One region of the Streptomyces sp. NBC_01635 genome, then DNA from elsewhere that is predicted to be linked to it. Evidence: riboswitches for the same ligand, from Rfam matches in the RefSeq annotation. Region 1 holds a riboswitch; each other region holds the start of a gene.
The links. A riboswitch is a leader RNA that binds a small molecule or an ion and turns the genes downstream of it on or off. The one in region 1 is predicted to bind cobalamin.

Region 1 (4,928 bases):
CACCGGCTACCTCGCCACCCGGTACGGCTGGGTCCAGTCCTACGGCACCCGCTACGTCCGCCCGCCGGTCCTGGCCGGCGACCTCTCCCGCCCCGAACCGATGACCGTGCGCTGGACCACATACGCCCAGTCCCTCACCGCCCGCCCGGTCAAGGGCATGCTCACCGGCCCGGTCACCATGCTCGCCTGGTCCTTCGTCCGCGACGACCAGCCCCTCGCCGACACCGCCCGCCAGGTCGCCCTGGCCCTGCGCGACGAGGTGAACGACCTCGAGGCGGCCGGCACCTCGGTGATCCAGGTGGACGAACCCGCGCTCCGCGAGACCCTGCCCCTGCGCGCCGCCGACCACGCCGCCTACCTGGCCTGGGCGACGGAGGCGTTCCGACTGACCACGGCCGGCGTCCGGCCGGACACTCAGATCCACACCCACATGTGCTACGCCGAGTTCGGCGACATCGTCCAGGCCATCGACGACCTCGACGCCGACGTCATCAGCCTGGAAGCCGCCCGCTCCCGCATGCAGGTCGCCCGCGAACTCGCCGCCCACGGCTATCCGCGCGAAGCCGGCCCGGGCGTCTACGACATCCACTCCCCGCGCGTCCCGAGCACCGAGGAGACGGTCGGCCTCCTGCGCACCGGCCTGAGGGCCATCCCCGCCGAACGGCTCTGGGTCAACCCCGACTGCGGTCTGAAGACCCGCGCCTGGCCCGAGACCCGTGCCTCGCTCGAGAACCTGGTCGCCGCCGCCCGCACCGTCCGCGACGAGCTGCCCGCTTCCTGACCCGTAAGGACCACGGGGCCGGGGCGCCACAAGTGCCCCGGCCACCCCGGCCCCGACAAGCAGTACGGCCACGGCAGAGCCGCCAAGGTGCCCATCGGCGAAGGATGTCGGGAGCCTGCTCGTCGCGGCCATCAACGAGTGACGTCGTTCACCTCGTCGCGCAGGGCCAGGGCGACCCGGCGGGCCGATGCGTCGCTCCGGCTGCCCCTCACTTCATGGTCCATCTCGGCCGGCCAGGCAGCAGTCACCGCACTTCGAGCCCTTCGGTGCACGGTAGTAGAGGCAGCAACTCCGGCGGCGGAAGGTGAGGTCCGGTCCGGTGATCACTCCGGTACCCGCGAGTCCTCCGGTACTCAGCAGCTCGGTCGTGAGGCTGGTGAGCGGCTTGCGCAGCCCGGGGCGGGCCGCCAGCAGAGCATGGGCCGCCCCGACGAGCGCGGAGGCGGCGTTCCCGTCCAGCAGACGCGGAGCGATCTTGATTCGGAGTCCGGCCGCGAGCCCCCACAGATGGCGCATCACTTGCGCGTTCAGGGCGGAAGTGGGTTCGGGCAGCCGCTCGGTGTACCAGCCGGCAGCATGGGGCAGACGGAGGGCCGGTCCGTCGTCGGCACGCTGCAACTCCGTCAGGTCCGGGACGATCCCGTGCAGCAGCACGCAGGCCAGGGTCGGGGACCAGAGGCGTGCGGCGTGTCCGAGGTGGGCGATGGACACGCCGATCCGCGGTTCGCGGGTGTGGTGCCGGTGCTCCACGGCTTCGGCCAGGTCGGTGAAGCCCCTCGCATAGGAGTGGTCGAGCGGATGCCAGCCCTCGTCCGGGCCACCGACGTGCAGGACGAAGAAGCCGCCCAGGGCCGCCACGTCCTGGAGAGCGGCGGCGACGGCCCCGGCAGGTGCCCGAGCATGTTCGGTCATGTCGGGGCCTTCCTTCCCGGCTGATCTCCTGAGGCGAGATCAATGAGTGAGTAGGTGGGTGTGAGCACCCCGGCTCGTCCGGCAACGGGCTGCTGCCAAGGCGTGCGGGCCCTCCCGGTGAGCACGGTTTCAGGGAGCCGTACGCCGCCGCGGTGGTGTGATGGCGTACAGGTCGAGGATCTCCGGCCGGGGGGCGACGCCGGGTCCGCCGGCGCGTGCCCAGGCGGCGATGTCCTCGGCGGCGTCCGGGTCGTTGACCAGCCCGAGCCAGACGGGCCGGGCGCCGGCGGCCCGACCCGCGGCGGAGGGCTGGACGACGATGACATTGGCCTGTTCGCACACGTCCAGGCAGGCGGACACCCGCACGGGTACCTCCGCGCGCAGGCGCGCTGTCTGCGCCGCGTGGTCGACGCCGATCACCTTGGGGCTGCCGCAGCAGCAGTCCCGACACACGACGACCCGGCAGGGCGCGGGGTCGGGTGCGAGGACGACCTGGTTGTCTACCGCTTCATGGGCTGGACCGGCACCGGCAGACATGCGGCATCGTTCCTCTCTCCGGGGAGATCCGCCCCGGTGGCTCGTCGAGGAGGCGACCGCGTGAGTCTCTGGCTCTCGGATCGAGGCTCGCCCCCGGCCTCCTCGCCCGGTTGCGGGAGGAGGCTGCGCGGGTGTGCGCTCGCCGATCACAGTGGCGGGACCGCGCCGGGTTCGCACCGGCTTCCTCGGACCGCTGTCGCCTTGTTCGCGACCATCCTCGCATTCGGCCGCGGGCGTGTCAGCAAGGGGGGAACCACGCCGGTCAGGCGGACGGGACCCGCGCCCTGCCCCACTCATGCTTTGCACCCGCCCCGAAGGAACGTGATATCGCCAGGTCGTCGCCGCGACGGGAAACAGGAAGCCGGTGTGAATCCGGCGCGGTCCCGCCCCTGTGACCGGAGAGTGCGCCTCTTCCGCACGCCACCGCGCGGTCCGCGCGGCGAGGCAGGGGGAACGTCGGTCCGGGAGTCAGGAAACCGGCCTGTCCCGGGCCCGTTCCGAGGAGTGCGGACTCCTCAGGAGGGTCTCCTTGTCACCCTCGCTCTCCCCTGCCCGTCGATGCCGGACCGTGCGCGGCACAGCCGCGGCTCTCGCCCTGCCGGCGGCTGTGCTGACCGCCGGCTGCGGCTCCTCCGACGAAACCGGCCGGGAACCGACAACTTCGGCATCGTCACTCGAAGGTTTCCCCGTCGCCATCGACAACTGCGGGGCGAGGACGACCTACGACAAGCCGCCGTCCCGGGTTGCCACCGTCCACCGGCATCCTGCCGAACCGCTGCTCGCCCTCGGCCTGAAGGACCGCATGGTGGGCACCGCCCTCCCCGGTTCGACCGTACTGCCGGAATCGGCGAAGGACTTCGAGGCGATACCGGAACTCGCCCAGAGGAAAACGTCGTTCGAAAAGATCCTCGACACCGAACCCGACTTCGTCCACGGGGGTTACGGCCAGAAGAAGTTCCTGCTTTCCCAGCCCGCCCTCGCCGATGTACCCGCCGTCAGGAACAAACGGTTCGCCCTGGTCGGTCGCCGTGGCAGCGGCAACTCCAGCCTGCCCAGGACCGTCTACCGCGTGCTGCGCCCCGATGCGAGGACGGTCCGCGTCACGGCGCCGACGTCTGGTCGATGCCCGGGACGCGCCGCGCCAGTTCACCCCGGCGAGGTGGACGTGCCTTTGAGGCGCGGGGGATCAGCCGGTCTAGCGGCCCAGGCGGGAGGCGTAGGGGAGCGCGTGATCGGCGCTCACACCCACTTCCAGGCGTCCCACCTTCTCGATCTCCACGGTGATGCGGTCGCCGTCGGCAAGCGGGCCCACGCCCTCCGGGGTGCCGGTGGCGATGACGTCGCCAGGCATGAGGGTCATCACGGAACTGGCGTACTCGATGAGCCGCGGCACGCTGTAGATCATCAGGGAAGTGCGGCTGTACTGACGCTGCTCGTCGTTGACCCAGCAGCGCAGTTCGAGGTCGTCGGGGTCGGCGATCTCGTCCTTGGTGACCACGAACGGGCCGATCGGGGTGAAGGTGTCGAAGGACTTGCGGGTGGAGCGGTCCTCGGTCGAGCGGATGGTGATGTCCAGGACGCAGGTGTAGCCGAAGACGTGGTCAAGTGCCTCCTCCCGGCTCACGTTCCGGGCCCGCTTGCCGATGACGATGCCCAGCTCGCCCTCCTGATCGGTGCGCACATCGCTGTAGGGGAGCCTGACGAGTTCGTCCGGGCCGATGACGGAGGAGCCGGCCTTCAGGAACACACCCCACTCGGCGATGGTGTTCGGGTTGTTCATCTCGGCCACGTGCGCCCGGTAGTTGGCCGGCGCGCCGATGATCTTGTGCGGCCGGGGCAGGGGGGCGGACCAGGCCACCTTCTCCGGGTCGATCCGGGGGGAGTCGCGCAGCGCCCCCGGGGCGGCGAGGACGTGACCGAGGTCCTGCTCCAACAGCCGTTGCAGCGGGCCCTGTGGTGTGTCGGGGCCCGGGACCAGGTCCGTCACATCGATGACTTCCGTGTCCGTCGAGACCGCGAGGCGGTTCCCGTCGAAGACTCCAAGACGCATCTGCGCCTCCTTCTCTTCCGACCCTTGAGCGGTCGGTTCCGGCGGTGAGGCGGCCGCAGGGCGGGGGTGCGACCGAAGCCCTGAAGATTCATCCGCTGATCAGGATGACTGGAGGATAGGGCCGGTCAGCAGGGGGCGCAATGGCGCTGTCGAGATCCTTTTGGTCGGCAGAAAATGGCTGGAAAACCCTTGAAAAAAGGTTTCTGCACACCTCTGGTGCGACCGCGGGGAGCCATGTACGTTGCAGCTGATTCATCCGGAGAAGCGGATGACCGAATTTCTTGTCGGGTCGATGTGAGCCGCGTCGACCGCATCGACCGACCTTTGCCCGTCCTTCCTTCCAAGGGGGTGACCGCATGCTGGAAAAGTCCGGGTTCGACGGCCTGGGAGTCGTCGTCACGGGAGCCGCCGCCGGAATCGGCGCCGCGACCGCCGAGGTGCTCGGCGGACTCGGTGCGCACGTCCTGGCCGTCGACATCGACGCCGACGGTCTGACCGAACTCGCCGCACGTCTGGCCGGTTCGGGTGCCGCCTGCACCGTTGTCGAGGCCGACCTCACCGACCGGTCCGACGTGGAGCGGATCCCCCGGGCGGTGGACGAGTCCGGGATCGTGATCAAGGGACTGGTCAACAACGTCGGGGTCAACA
Region 2 (4,928 bases), 6.1 Mb from region 1:
GTGCCGTGGTTCTGGAGGAGGCAGCCGGTGCGGTCCTCGAGGGCGCGCAGCATGTTCTCGGCCAATTCGTCGGTGCCGTACGTCGCGTAGGGAGCCACCCGGACGGGTCCGCCGAGCGCGGCGGCCATGTAGTGGATCAGTGGGAGTTCGTCGACGAGTGTGGAGACGGCCGTCGCGTGCACGGCGTGCGTGTGCACCACCGCGCGGGCGCCGGTCGTGCGGTACACCGCGAGATGCAGGGGCAGCTCGCTGGTGGGGGCCAGGGTCCCGAGGACCTGCCGGCCGGTGAGGTCGACGCCGGTGACGTCGTCCGGCGTCAGCCGGTCGTAGGGCACTCCCGACGGTGTGACCAGCACGGTCTCCCCGACCCTCACCGAGACGTTGCCGGAGGTCCCGACGACGAGCCCGTCGGAGACGGTCCGGCGGGCCGCCCCGACGAGGGTGGCCCAGGCGTGCGCCTCCTCGCCGCTCACGGCCCTGTCCTGCGGCTTCCGCCGTTCTCCTACGCGCTGCGGGCGGTCCTCGGCACGTGCTTCGTCCTCCGCGGCCCGCCGGTCCCTCCGTCGCTCGGTCATGCCGCGATCCTGCCGGGTGACCGAACTCTCCTCAACCGTGTCCCGTCGGCTCCCACGCCCGTCCGCGACCAACCTCGGCCTCCTGTGGAGCAGTCGGCTTCATCACGGTCATCCTGACGCCCATCCCAGTTCATCTTCCGTTCACCCAAGTTACCTACGTTCAACGCGCCAATGACTTCGAACGATTGCCTGGGTAAATGGAAAGCTTCTCGCTGATCCTCGCGATTGTGGTGGTAACCGCACTTGCGTTTGATTTCACGAACGGTTTCCACGACACCGCGAACGCGATGGCGACGACCATTTCGACCGGTGCCCTCAAGCCCAAGGTTGCGGTGGCGATGTCCGCCGTGCTCAACCTGGTGGGCGCCTTCCTCTCCGTGGAGGTCGCCAACACGATCTCCAAGGGCCTCGTCGACGAGGCCGGCATCCGTCCCGAGGTCATCTTCGCCGCACTGGTCGGCGCGATCCTCTGGAACCTCCTGACCTGGCTGGTCGGTCTGCCGTCCAGCTCCTCGCACGCCCTGATGGGCGGCCTGATCGGCGCCACCGTCGCCTCGGCGGGCTTCGGCGCGGTGCACGGCGACGTCCTGGTCACCAAGGTGCTGATCCCCGCGATCGCCGCGCCGCTGGTCGCCGGCCTGGCCGCGATGTTCGCGACCCGGCTGACCTACCGCATGAACCGCAAGGCTGCCGGCAGCAAGGCCTCCGAGAAGGGGTACCGGGCCGGACAGATCGCCTCCGCCGGTCTGGTCTCCCTGGCCCACGGCACCAACGACGCCCAGAAGACGATGGGCATCATCACCCTGGCCCTGGTCGCCGGCGGCACTCTCGCCCCGGACTCCGACCCGCCGATGTGGGTCATCGTCTCCGCGGGCATCGCCATCGCGCTCGGCACCTACCTCGGCGGCTGGCGCATCATCCGCACCATGGGCAAGGGCCTGACCGACCTCCAGCCGCAGCAGGGCTTCGTCGCCCAGACCAGCGCCGCGACGGTCATCCTGGCCTCCTCCCACCTCGGCTTCTCCCTGTCCACCACGCACTCCGTCTCCGGTTCCGTGATGGGTGCGGGCCTGGGCCGCAAGGGCGGCGTGGTCCGCTGGTCGACGGCCACCCGGATGTTCGTCGCCTGGGGTCTGACGCTGCCGGCGGCGGCCATCGTCGCGGCGATCGCCGAGTGGGTCTGCGGCTTCGGCAGCTGGGGCACCGCTCTCGTCGCGGTCTTCCTGATCACCTCCAGTGCGGCGATCTGGAAGATCTCCCGGCGCGAGGTCGTCGACCACACCAACGTCAACGACACCGACGACACCACCGGCACCGACGCCCCCGGCGAGGAGCAGAGCGGCGTCGTGACCGCAGCCATGGCCGCGGTGGCCCCCCCTCCGGCGGGCCCCGTGACCGAGGAGCTCTCGGCCACCATCCCGGCTCCCGCCGACCCGGCGACCCCTCCGGCCAGGACCACGGTCTGACCCCGCGGGGAGACGCGCAGAAGGCCCCGCAGGAAGACACGCAGGAAGACACGTAGGAGAAGAGCACCATGAAGATCGACTGGGCGGCCCTCGGTTCCGTCTTCGGCGTCAGCCTCGTGGTCACCGTGGCCCTGGTGGCCCTGTTCACCCTGGGCATCACCGGCCTGTCCCGCCGTGAGCGGGCCGCCGCCCAGGGCCAGTCCGCGGTCCTGGCGGTCACCGGCGCCTACACCTGCTTCGCGGCCTGCGCGGCGGCGGTGGCGTACGGGATCTATCTGATCATGGCCTGACGACTGCCCGAGGGCTGTCCGAGAGCTGTCCGATTCACCTGACGGCGCCTGATCACGGGGCAGGACCCGGGCCGGCGTCCCGGTCGGGGTCATGTCGTCCGTCCGGCGGGCGGTGCGGGGCGCCTTGCCTCCGTACCGCCCGTTCCGCGGTTCCCGGACCATCCGTCGACCGCTCCCGGACCGCCTGCCGGCCGTTCCCGCACCGCCCGTCACGCCGCGGGATCCCCGGCCCGCGGTTCACCCTCCGAAACCCCTCTGTGGGCCTCAGCACACTTCAGCCTCGCAGGTCAAAGGCAAGTTGACGGTTCTTCCGGACCGTGGTGGACTTCCGGAGCCATTACGGCGGCAGGAGAGGAAGCCGGTGCGAATCCGGCGCGGTCCCGCCACTGTCACCGGGGTGAACGACCCCGGAAGCCAGGAACTCCCACCGCCGGTCTCGTCGAACCAGGGCGTGGACACCCTGAGTGAGGACATACCGCCATGCCCGGCTGCCTGTTGAGGTCGACCAGCGATGCTCCGCCCCGGCTCGGGGCGGCCACTCCCGCCGGATCCCTCACCGGCTGAACCCATGGGTGCCGATCGCGAGTTCGCGTACGGCGCCGCCGCCGGCCTCCTCGGCGACCTGCTTCTCGGCGATCCCCGCCGAGGGCATCCGGTCGCCGCTTTCGGGCGGGCCGCGGCTGCCGTGGAACGGGTCCTGTGGCAGGACGACCGGGGCCGGGGCGCGCTGCACACCGCCGTCTGCGTCGGCGGGGCCGTCGCTCTGGGGAGCCTGGCCGCCCGCTGCGTACGATCCTCCCCCGCCGCCTCCGTCGCCCTGACCGGCGCGGCCACCTGGGCCGTCGTCGGAGGGACGTCGCTGGCCCGGGAGGCCCGCGCCATCGGGCGCGCCCTGGAGTCCGGGACCGTCGAGGGGATCGAGGCGGCGCGGGCCCGGCTGCCGCACCTGTGCGGACGGGACCCGCAGGCGCTGGACGCCGAAGGGATCGCCCGCGCGGTCGTGGAGTCCGTCGCCGAGAACACCTCCGACGCCGTGGTGGGCGCCCTGGTATGGGGTGCCGTTGCCGGTGTGCCGGGGCTGCTCGGGTTCCGGGCCGTCAACACCCTGGACGCCATGGTCGGCCACAAGTCCCCCCGCCATCTGCGGTACGGCTGGGCCTCCGCGCGCCTCGACGACGTCGCCGGGTGGCCCGGGGCGCGGCTGACCGCCGTACTCGCCGCGGTCGCCGGGCCGGACCCGCGGGGTGCCGTCCTGGCCTGGCGCACGGATGCCGCGAAGCATCCGAGTCCCAACGCCGGGCCCGTGGAGGCGTCCTTCGCGGGCGCGCTCGGCGTGCGGCTCGGCGGGACGCTGTCCTACTCCGGGCGGGTCGAGCACCGGCCCGTGCTCAACGGCGGCGGCCGTGCCGTGACCGTGGCGGACATCGACCGCACGGTACGGCTCTCACGGCGTGTCGGCTGGCTGGCACTCGGCGTCGGCGCCGCCGCGCGCATCGGTGTACGGGCCGTTGCGCGGGCCGTCCCCCGGGTGCGCGGAAAGGGGCGTACGGCATGAGGGGCGGTATGACGGGCGGCGGGCTGCTGGTCGCCGGTACGACGTCGGACGCCGGCAAGAGTGTGGTGACCGCCGGGATCTGCCGGTGGCTGGTGCGGCAGGGCGTCAAGGTCGCGCCGTTCAAGGCGCAGAACATGTCGCTGAACTCGTTCGTGACGCGGGAGGGCGCCGAGATCGGGCGGGCGCAGGCCATGCAGGCCCAGGCCTGCCGGATCGAGCCGACCGCGCTGATGAACCCGGTGCTGCTCAAGCCGGGCGGGGAACGGAGCAGCCAGGTCGTGCTGCTGGGCAGGCCGGTCGGTGAGATGAGCGCGCGCGGCTACCACGGCGGGCGGCAACAGCAGCTCCTGGGCACGGTGCTGGACTCCCTCGCGCAGCTGCGGGCCACGTACGACGCGGTGATCTGCGAAGGGGCCGGCAGCCCGGCCGAGATCAATCTGCGGCGCACCGACATCGTCAACATGGGGATCGCCAGGAACGCCTCGCTCCCCGTCCTCGTCGTCGGCGACATCGACCGCGGCGGGGTCTTCGCCTCCTTCTTCGGCACCGTCGCGCTGCTGTCGCGCGAGGACCAGGAACTGGTCGTCGGCTTCCTGGTGAACAAGTTCCGGGGCGATGTCTCGCTGCTGGAGCCCGGCCTGGACATGCTGCACGGTCTGACCGGGCGGCACACGTACGGCGTGCTGCCCTTCCGACACGGGCTCGGCATCGACGAGGAGGACGGACTGGCGGTGTCCCTGCGGGGCGCCGTACGGGAGTCCGCGGTCGCCGCGCCGGTCGGCGAGGACGTGCTGCGCATCGCCGTGTGCGCGGTGCCGCTGATGTCCAACTTCACGGACGTGGACGCGCTGGCCGCGGAACCGGGCGTCGTGGTCCGTTTCGTGGACCGGCCCGAGGAACTGGCCGACGCCGACCTCGTGGTGGTGCCGGGCACGCGCGGCACCGTACGGGCGCTTGAGTGGCTGCGGGAGCGCGGGCTCGCGGACGCGCTGCGGCGGCGGGCGGCCGAGGGACGGCCCGTGCTCGGGATCTGCGGGGGCTT
Region 3 (4,928 bases), 7.3 Mb from region 1:
GGCTTCGTTGTACGGGAGTCCCGGTTTCACCAGAGCCTGACACGCCCTCACCGCCGCACCTCACCACCCTCCCCGACCGGTAACGAATCCTGTACGCGTGCGGGCATTTCGGCCACCGCGACCGCGGATGCCCGCACCCCTTGAAGGACGACCCCACTCCACGGGCCAACGAACCCGAGGACAAGGCTTGCCGACCCGACGTCCGATGCTGGCAGTTTGCTGACCAGTAGGGGTTGAGAGTGCAGCTGATCTGCGGAAACGCGCGCATTATTCGCTTGTTCCGGAACTGGATCGGCCGGTCTCAGGAGGAGATCGAACGGGCGCGTCGGGACTGGACGGAAGGCACGCGGTTCGGCGAGGTGAAGGGGTGCGACGGTGCTCCGCTGCCTGCTCCCGAGCTACCGCCGGTGCCGCCGAAGCCGCGAGGGAGTCTCCGCTGAACTGCTGAACTGCTGAAATGCCTGAGTCCTGGCGGCTGGCGGCTGGTGAACGAAGGGCTTCCGCAGCGTGCGGGCAGGGGCCCTTCATAGGTGTGACTCTTCGGGAAGGAACGTCACCTGCGGGGCGCCCGTGCGCGGATGGGTGGCGACTTCCGCCGCCACCCCGTACACCTCGGCCAGCAGGCGGGGGGTGAGGATGTCGGCGGGCGGGCCGCAGGCGGTTACTTCGCCGTCGCGCAGGACGTAGAGACGGTCGCAGTAGTAGGCGGCCAGGTTCAGGTCGTGCAGGGCGAGCAGCACGGTGGCGGGCAGGCGGCGCAGGGCGCCGAGCACGTCCAGCTGGTGCCGGATGTCGAGGTGGTTGGTGGGTTCGTCGAGGACGAGCAGGGTGGGTTGCTGAGCGAGGGCGCGGGCGATGAGCACCCGCTGGCGTTCGCCGCCGGAGAGCCGGTCGAACGGGCGGTCGGCCAGGTGGACGGCGTCGACCGCCAGGAGTGCGGAGGCGACGATTTCGGCGTCCTCGGGGGTGTCGCCGGCGAGAAGCCGTTTGTGCGGGGTGCGGCCCATCGCGACGACCTCGCGGACGGCGAGGTCGAAGTCTGCTGCCGATTCCTGCACCACGGCCGCCACGATGCGGGCCAGTTGCCGCACCGGCAGTGACCAGGCGTCGCTTCCGTCGACGCGGACCTGGCCGGTGTCGGGGCGCAGCACGCGGTAGACGGCGCGCAGGAGGCTGGACTTGCCGCTGCCGTTGGGGCCCACGAGCCCGATGGTCTCGCCCGGGCGGGCGGTCAGGGAGACGTCCCGCACCAGATGGCGTGCTCCGGCGGTGAGCGTGACGCCGTCGACGGAGAGTTCGGTGGCGGTCATGCCGTTCCTCGGTCGGTACTTCGGCGGGCGTCCCGGCGCAGCAGCCACAGGAAGAACGGCCCGCCGCACAGGGCCGTGAGGACGCCGACAGGGATCTCCATCGGAGCGGCGATCGTCCGCGCGGCGATGTCGGCCCAGACGAGGAAGACCGCCCCGCCCAGTGCCGCCGTGGGCAGGACCCGGCGGTGGTCGCCGCCGACGAACAGGCGCACGATGTGGGGCATCATCAGGCCGACGAAGCCGATCGGTCCGGTCGCGGCGACGAGTACGCCGGTCACCAGGGAGAGCAGGACGAACAAGCGGGCACGGAACCGGGCCACATCCAGCCCCATCGTGGTGGCCGCCTCCTCGCCGGCCAGGAGCAGGTTCAGGTTGCGTGCCTGCGCCATGAGGACGCCGATGCCGAGCAGCAGGGCCGTGCTCGGCAGCCACAGCGTGCCCCAGTTGACCCCGCCGAGTCCGCCGAGGGTCCAGGCGAGCACCGCACGGGCCTCGTTGCCGCTGTCGGTGGTGAGCAGCAGCAGATCGAGCACCGCGGTGAGCACCGCCGCGATCGCCACGCCGGACAGCACGAGCCGCGCCGAGGTGATGCGTCCGCCGGTGCGGGCGGTGGCGTAGACGAGCAGCAACGCGCCCAGGGCGCCCACGAAGGCGGCCACCGACAGGGACACCGGTCCGAAGAGGGTGACCCCGAAAACGATCACCGAGACCGCACCGAGGGACGCGCCCGAGGAGACGCCCAGCAGGTACGGCTCGGCGAGCGGATTGCGCACCAGGGCCTGCAGGGCGGTGCCCACCACCGCCAGTCCCGCACCGGCCACCGCACCGAGCAGCACGCGCGGCGCCCGCACGTCCACCACGATGGTTTCCCGCGCCCGCGACCAGTCGGGCTCCTGCCAGTCGACGCCCAGCGCGTGCGTCACGATGCCCCACACCTGACCTGGCGGGACCTGAACGGAGCCGATCGCCAGGCCCGCCGTGGCGGACACCACGAGCAGGGCGGTGAGCACGAGCAGTGTGACGGCCAACGTCGTACGGCCCGCCCCCGGCCTGGTGGGCTTCTGCCGTGGCACCGCCCGCTCGGCGGACGTGCCGGCGGCGGTGTGGGTCACTGGAAGTTCTCGGGGTGCAGTCCGCGGGCCAGGTCGTCGACCGCGTACGCCGACCGGATGCCGACCAGGGTGGCGGTCAGCGGCAGGACGACGAACCGCTCGTTCTTCACGGCGGGTACGTCGGCGAGGGCGGGCTGGGAGAGCAGGAACTTCTTCTTCTGCTCGACGCTTCCGGCGCCGGCGTAGTCGTAGATGGCGATGACCTCGGGCTTGCGTGCGACGACCTGCTCCCAGGAGACGTCGCCGAAGACGTCGTCGAGGTCGGCGAAGACGTTCTCGCCGCCGGCCAGTCGGATCAGTTCGGTGCCCAGGCTCTTGCCGCCCGCGGTGAAGGCGGTCTTGTCGCCGCTGTCGTACACGAAGACGGGCGCTTCTGGCTCGCCCTCGACGGTGGTGGCGGCCTTCTCGACGCGGTCCTCGAGGTCGGTGACCAGCCTGTCGGCCCGGTCGGGGACGCCGAAGAGCCGGCCGATGGTACGGATCTCGTCGTAGGTGTCCCGCATCGTCACCCGTTTCTTGCCGCAGTACTCGCGGTTGAGATGGGTGTCGATGCCGACGTCGGCGAACGCCTTGCGGGAACGGCCCTCGTTCTCGGCGAACGCGCTGCCGTAGCCGCCGTAGACGAGGTCGGGTTCGGCGTCCAGAACGGTCTCGAAGGACGGTTCCTTCTTCGCCAGTTCGGGGACGGAGTCGTAGTCCTTCTTCAGTTCCGGCAGGACGGCGGAGTCGGGGAAGGCGGTGCCGACCATGCGGTCCTTCAGCCCGAGGGTGAGCATGAGTTCCGCCGGGTGCTGGTGGATGGTGACCACCCGGGAGGGCGGCTTGTCGTAGGTGGTCCTGACGCCGCAGTTGTCGATGGTGAGGGGGAAGCCCTCGGCCGAGGACGCTGTGGTCTTCGGGTCCTGGACGCCGCCGTCGGACGAACCGCAGCCGGCGGCCAGCAGGGCTGCCGACAGGGCAACGGCCGCGGCGCGCAGAGAGCGGCGCCTGCGGGCAGGGGAGAACAGAGCAGGGCAGAACGAAGCAGGGGAGAACAAAAGGGGACGGGGCATGCCGTCGTACACGTAGAGCCTCCTGGGGAGTCCGCGCTCCTCGGAACGGGCCCGCGACGGACCAGTGTCCTGACTCCCGGATCGACGCTCCCCCTGCCTTCCCGCGCGGCTCGCGCAGTGGCATGTCGAGGGGGTGTACTCCCCGGTCACAGTGGCGGGACCGTGCCGGATTCGCACCGGCTTCCTGTCTCCCGTCGCGGCGATGACCAGGTCATCCTACGTGCCGCCGAGTTGGAGGCGAAAGGGAGTGCGGCCTCGTCCGCACGCCCCTGCATACCGTCAGCTCTCGCGGGCGGCCCGCAGCACGAGCCGTTCGGCGTTCTCGTCGTAGGGGCGGCCGTCGGAGCCGCCGAAGATCTCCACGCGGTCGAACCCCGCTTCCTCGGCCTGTCGGTAGCGTTGTTCGGAGAAGAGGAAGTCGTGGAATTCGGTGGTGCCCGGCGTCGGCGGCGGGCACCAGGTGCGGCCGGTCGGGACGGCGGCGGACCCCGTACGTCGCGGCCGGGTCCCCGGCGCCCGTGGACAGTCCGGCGGTCGTGGCGGCCGCTCTGGCCGGATCACGCCTCGGTACTCGCTCCTCCTTCAACCAGACTTGTTGACTCACGACACATGCGCACCGTCCCTGCGGTGGCCGGTGCCCGGGAGGACCTTGATGGTGTCAGAGGCGAGGCCGGACGAAGGCGGGACAGCAGCGCCGCGACGGCAACGGCCTTCCGCGGACAGGATCGCTTTGCGTGGTGACCTGCGCTCCGCCCTGCCCGACGCGAGTGCGGCGGTGGTGCTGACGGGGGCCGTGTTCGCTTTCCTGTACGTGCGCATGGACTCGGGTGATTCGGCCACTGTCGCGGTCATGCCGTTCATGGACGATCCCGGCACCTACTGGATGTACTTGCTCAGCCAGGCGTTCGGGTGGTCGGGACTGCTGTGGGCCTGGGGCACGGTCATGCTCGGGCTGCTGTTGTCGGGGCCACGACCCGCCCGACTGCCGGTCTCCCGACAGGTGCTGGAGCGCTGGCACCGCACCACGAGCCTGACCACGATGGCGCTGATGTTCGCGCACGCGCTGATGTTCGCGGCGGAACTCGTCCGCTACGAAACGAATCTGGCGTGGGCCGAGCGGCTGTGGGCGGGCTTCGCGGACACCTTCGTACCCGGCTGGTACGACTCCGGAACCGGTCGGATCGCCATCCCGCTCGGGCAGGGTGCCCTGTACCTGGCGGTTCCCCTGGGACTGCTGTTCTACGTCCGGCACCGCATCGGAGCGAACACCTGGCGACGGCTGCACCGGTTCGTGATCGTCGTCTACGTGCTGAGCGTGTGGCACACGCTGCTGTACGGGACCAACGTCTGGTACGGGGAATGGCCGCGTACCCTCCTGTGGCTGCTGCAGCTACCGGTCGCAGTGTTGCTGTTGCTGCGTCTGCTGTGGCCCGCCCGGCGGGCCGAACGGTTGG
Region 4 (4,928 bases), 7.4 Mb from region 1:
GGAGGGATCGTCCAGGGCGGCGGTGCGCGCCGGCCGCCCCTGGGCGGCCACGTCGATCCGGTAGCCGCCCTCCGGGGCGGCGACCACGTCGATCCGGTCGCCCCGGGGGTGGCCGCAGCGCCGCTCGCAGCCGGACCAGTACAACGGAAGGGGGGAGCGGCCCGCGTCGGCGAGGGCGTCGGCCGCGTCCGCCCGCACGTCGGAACGCGACCTGCCGCACCCCGGCCGGCCGATGCAGGCACCGACGCGCAGCCAGGGGGAGGAGGCGTCGGTGACCAGGCCGGTGCCGGCGAGACGGGCCAGTGCGTCGGCCGCTGCCGCCGCGTTCGCCCCGGGGGCGGGGACGACAATGCCGCGCCACGGTGTCAGGCGCAGTTCGCCCGACCGGACTTCGGCGGCCACCCGGGTCACGGTCCGCCATTGACGGGACGTGAGACGTCCCAGGGGGACATGGACGGACAGAGCCGACCCGATCACCCCCGGAGGCGGACCCTCCGTTGTGGTGCGGTCGTTCGGCGCCGGAACGCAGCCGATGCCGGCGGCGGTCAGGCGGGAGCCGACCGCCTGCGTCAACTCACCCGGGGAGAGGTCCAGTTCGTCGACCCGCCAGACCCGTGCCCCGGTCTCCCGCAGCACGTCGAGGAACACCTCGGCGGCGAGCAGCGCGGCACGGGCCGCCTCGTCCTCGGACACCCGCAGGGCCTCGTCCGCCGAGCCGACGGTGAGCAGTGCGCCGTCGTCGACCGCACGCACGGTCACATCGGCGCCGAGTCCGGCGACATCGCCGCGCCCGTCGTCGAGCGCGAACAGGAACCGCCCGGACAGCGCCCGCGCCGCCCCGCTCGCGCACAGCGATTCGTCCAGGGCCGACAACCACGGCCGCACATCCCGGACACCCCGTCCGTCGAGGCCGGACAGCGGTGAGGCGACGATGTTGCGTGTCCGTTCGTGCCCGGGTGAGGGGAGGAGTCCGGCCGCGTCCAGTACCCCGGCGAGCCGGGCGCCGCAGTCGTCGCGCAGCCCACGCACCTGCACATTGCCGCGCGAGGTCAGATGCAGTTCGCCGTCGCCCAGTCGACCGGCCGCGTCCACGAGCGCCTCGGCCTGCGCCACGGTGAGCACCCCGCCGGGCACCCGGACCCGGGCCAGCGCCCCGTCGTCCGCGGTGTGCAGCCGCAACGACCCCGGACAGGCGTCACCACGGTCCCGTGAGACCACTGTGGCCTGGGACGACGGAGGGAGGGGAGCCGTGGACATGGCGGCGAGCATACCGACCGTCACACGGCGTCCGAGCCCTGCCCTCTTCCCCCGACCCTTACTATGATTCTCGGCGGATCATCAGATCCGCCATCGCCACGACGGCGACAGGGGAGGAAGCCCGGTGCGAATCCGGCGCGGTCCCGCCACTGTGAGTCCGGCCACCAGGAGGCCGGACGAGTCAGGAACTCCCTTCCCCAAGCTCTCGGCTCCTCCCCCAGCTACCGCTGGGAGGTGCCCCCAGAGCAGGAGAGACCCCAACCTCACCACCCGGGGCGCGGACCCCGAGGAAGGCCGGCCGACGCATGCCGCATTCGTCCGGGGAGCACTCGACGCACCCCCGCATCCTGCTCCTGTCGACGTCCGACACGGACCTGCTCAGCGCCCGAGCGGCCGACGGCCCGGTGCCCTACCGCTTCGCCAACCCCTCCCGCCTCCCGCTCGACGACCTGCCCGCGCTCCTCGAGGGTGTCGGCCTGGTCGTCGTACGTCTCCTCGGCGGACTGCGCGCCTGGGAGGAAGGCCTCGACCTGCTGCTCGCCGACGGCCGTCCGGTCGTCGTCCTCACCGGTGAACAGGCCCCCGACGCCCAGCTGATGGCCGCCTCCACGGTTCCCGTCGGCATCGCCGCGGAGGCGCACGCCTATCTCGCCCACGGCGGACCCGCCAACCTTGAGCAGCTCGCCCGCTTCCTGTCCGACACGGTCCTGCTCACCGGCCACGGCTTCGAGGCGCCCGCGCCCGCGCCCACCTGGGGCCCGCTGGAGCGCACACCCCGCGAGGACACCGACGGCCCGACCGTCGCCGTGCTCTACTACCGCGCCCATCACATGAGCGGCAACACCGCCTTCGTCCACGCCCTGTGCGACGCCGTGGAGAACGCGGGCGGGCGGCCCCTGCCGCTGTACGTGGCCTCCCTGCGCGCCCCCGAACCCGAACTGATCGAGGAACTGCGCGCGGCGGACGTCATCGTCACGACCGTCCTCGCGGCCGGCGGCACCAAGCCCGCCGAGGCGTCCGCCGGCGGCGACGACGAGTCCTGGGACGCGGGCGCACTCACCACCCTGGACGTGCCGATCCTCCAGGCCCTGTGCCTGACCGGCTCCCGCACCGTCTGGGAGGAGAACGACGAGGGCGTCTCCCCGCTGGACGCCGCCAGTCAGATCGCCGTGCCCGAGTTCGACGGCCGCCTGATCACCGTGCCGTTCTCCTTCAAGGAGATCGACGCCGACGGCCTCCCGGCCTACGTCGCCGACCCCGAGCGCGCCGCCCGCGTGGCCGGCATCGCCGTGCGCCACGCCCGCCTGCGGCACATCCCGGCCGCGGACAAGCGCCTGGCCCTGGTCCTGTCCGCCTACCCGACCAAGCACTCCCGCATCGGCAACGCGGTCGGCCTGGACACCCCCGCCAGCGCGGTGGCCCTGCTGCGCCGGCTGCGGGACGAGGGATACGACTTCGGCGACACCGACGTCCCGGGATTGGCCTCCGGGGACGGCGACGAACTGATCCGCGCGCTGATCGAGGCGGGCGGCCACGACCAGGACTGGCTCACCGAGGAACAGCTCGCCCGCAACCCGGTGCGCATCCCGGCCGCCGACTACAAGCGCTGGTACGCCACCCTCCCCGGACAACTGCGCACGGCCGTCGAGGAGCACTGGGGCCCGGCGCCGGGCGAGATGTTCCTCGACCGCAGCCGCAACCCGGAGGGCGACATCGTCCTCGCCGCCCTGCGCCGCGGCAACCTGCTGATCCTCATCCAGCCCCCGCGCGGCTTCGGCGAGAACCCCATCGCCATCTACCACGACCCCGACCTGCCGCCCTCCCACCACTACCTCGCCGCCTACCGCTGGATCGCCGCGCGGGCCGAGGACGGAGGCTTCGGCGCGGACGCCATGATCCACCTCGGCAAGCACGGCAACCTGGAGTGGCTGCCGGGCAAGAACGCCGGCCTGTCCGCCGCCTGCGGCCCCGACGCCGCCCTCGGCGACCTCCCCCTCGTCTACCCCTTCCTGGTCAACGACCCGGGCGAGGGCACCCAGGCCAAGCGCCGGGTCCACGCCACCCTCGTCGACCACCTCGTCCCCCCGATGGCCCGCGCCGACTCCTACGGCGACATCGCGCGCCTGGAACAACTCCTCGACGAGTACGCCCAGATCGCCGCCATGGACCCGGCCAAGCTCCCGGCGATCCGCGCCCAGATCTGGACCCTGATCCAGGCCGCCAAGCTGGACCACGACCTCGGCCTGGACGACCGCCCCGACGACGACGGCTTCGACGACATGATCCTGCACGTCGACGGCTGGCTGTGCGAGGTCAAGGACGCCCAGATCCGCGACGGCCTGCACGTCCTCGGTACCCCGCCCGCCGGCGCCGACCGGGTCAACCTCGTCCTGGCGATCCTGCGCGCCCGCCAGATCTGGGGCGGCGTCACCGCCCTGCCCGGCCTGCGCGAGGCCCTCGGTCTCGACGAGTCCGCCGCCACCCGCACCACGGCCGACGCGGCGGAGGAGCAGGCCCGCGCCCTGGTCCAGGCGATGGAGGACGCCGACTGGGACCCGGCCGCCGTGCCCACCGAGCACGGCGAACAGGTCGCCGCCGTCCTGGAGTTCGCCGCCCGCGAGGTCGTCCCGCGGCTCGCGGCCACCACTGCCGAGATCGACCACACGGTCCACGCCCTGAACGGCGGGTTCGTCCCCGCGGGCCCGTCCGGCTCCCCGCTGCGCGGTCTGGTCAACGTCCTGCCGACCGGCCGCAACTTCTACTCGGTCGACCCCAAGGCCATCCCCTCCCGCCTCGCCTGGGAGACCGGCCAGGCCCTCGCGGACTCCCTCCTGGAGCGCTACCGCACGGACAACGGCGACTGGCCCACCTCGGTCGGGCTCTCCCTGTGGGGCACCAGCGCCATGCGCACCGCCGGGGACGACGTCGCCGAGGCCCTCGCCCTGCTGGGCATCCGCCCCGTCTGGGACGACGCCTCCCGCCGTGTCACGGGCCTGGAGGCCATCCCGTACGACGAGCTGGGCCGCCCCCGCATCGACGTCACCCTGCGCATCTCGGGCTTCTTCCGCGACGCGTTCCCGCACACCGTCGGCCTGCTGGACGACGCCGTGCGTCTGGCGGCGTCCCTGGACGAGCCCGCCGAGGCCAACCACGTCCGCGCCCACGTCCAGGCCGACCTCGCCGAACACGGCGACGAACGCCGGGCCACCACCCGCATCTTCGGCTCCCGTCCGGGCACCTACGGCGCCGGCCTGCTCCAGCTCATCGACTCCCGCGACTGGCGCACCGACGCCGACCTCGCCGAGGTCTACACCGTCTGGGGCGGATACGCCTACGGCCGCGAACTGGACGGCCGCCCGGCCCGCGACGAGATGGAGACGGCGTACAAGCGGATCGCGGTGGCCGCCAAGAACACCGACACCCGCGAGCACGACATCGCCGACTCGGACGACTACTTCCAGTATCACGGAGGCATGGTCGCCGCCGTCCGCGCCCTGCGCGGCACCGCGCCCGAGGCGTACATCGGCGACTCCACCCGCCCCGAGACGGTCCGCACCCGAACCCTGGTGGAGGAGACCTCGCGCGTCTTCCGCGCCCGGGTGGTCAACCCGAAGTGGATCGAGGCGATGCGCCGCCACGGTTACAAGGGCGCCTTCGAGCTCGCCGCCACC

Region 2: linked by a shared signal. The riboswitch ahead of OHB56_RS10340 (cobalamin biosynthesis protein) and the one ahead of OHB56_RS37550 ((2Fe-2S) ferredoxin domain-containing protein) in region 1 are both predicted to bind cobalamin.
Region 3: linked by a shared signal. The riboswitch ahead of OHB56_RS04485 (ABC transporter substrate-binding protein) and the one ahead of OHB56_RS37550 ((2Fe-2S) ferredoxin domain-containing protein) in region 1 are both predicted to bind cobalamin.
Region 4: linked by a shared signal. The riboswitch ahead of cobN (cobaltochelatase subunit CobN) and the one ahead of OHB56_RS37550 ((2Fe-2S) ferredoxin domain-containing protein) in region 1 are both predicted to bind cobalamin.

What each region holds. Positions count from the first base shown of each region.
Region 1 is NZ_CP109277.1:8,228,074-8,233,001, reverse strand. Features, by position in the region: gene metE (5-methyltetrahydropteroyltriglutamate--homocysteine S-methyltransferase) at 1-781, shown strand, start outside; gene OHB56_RS37555 ((2Fe-2S)-binding protein) at 995-1,693, opposite strand; gene OHB56_RS37550 ((2Fe-2S) ferredoxin domain-containing protein) at 1,823-2,230, opposite strand; cobalamin riboswitch at 2,293-2,417, opposite strand; cobalamin riboswitch at 2,546-2,730, shown strand; gene OHB56_RS37545 (fumarylacetoacetate hydrolase family protein) at 3,426-4,280, opposite strand; gene OHB56_RS37540 (SDR family oxidoreductase) at 4,637-4,928, shown strand, end outside.
Region 2 is NZ_CP109277.1:2,169,542-2,174,469, forward strand. Features, by position in the region: gene OHB56_RS10325 (class II aldolase/adducin family protein) at 1-575, opposite strand, end outside; gene OHB56_RS10330 (inorganic phosphate transporter) at 773-2,041, shown strand; gene OHB56_RS10335 (hypothetical protein) at 2,110-2,331, shown strand; cobalamin riboswitch at 2,636-2,775, shown strand; gene OHB56_RS10340 (cobalamin biosynthesis protein) at 2,900-3,886, shown strand; gene OHB56_RS10345 (cobyric acid synthase) at 3,895-4,928, shown strand, end outside.
Region 3 is NZ_CP109277.1:904,983-909,910, reverse strand. Features, by position in the region: partial or broken gene OHB56_RS04500 (pirin family protein) at 276-440, shown strand; partial or broken gene OHB56_RS04495 (ABC transporter ATP-binding protein) at 525-1,238, opposite strand; gene OHB56_RS04490 (FecCD family ABC transporter permease) at 1,307-2,422, opposite strand; gene OHB56_RS04485 (ABC transporter substrate-binding protein) at 2,419-3,474, opposite strand; cobalamin riboswitch at 3,537-3,662, opposite strand; gene OHB56_RS04480 (hypothetical protein) at 3,754-4,035, opposite strand; gene OHB56_RS04475 (ferric reductase-like transmembrane domain-containing protein) at 4,127-4,928, shown strand, end outside.
Region 4 is NZ_CP109277.1:865,563-870,490, reverse strand. Features, by position in the region: gene cobG (precorrin-3B synthase) at 1-1,269, opposite strand, end outside; cobalamin riboswitch at 1,323-1,472, shown strand; gene cobN (cobaltochelatase subunit CobN) at 1,563-4,928, shown strand, end outside.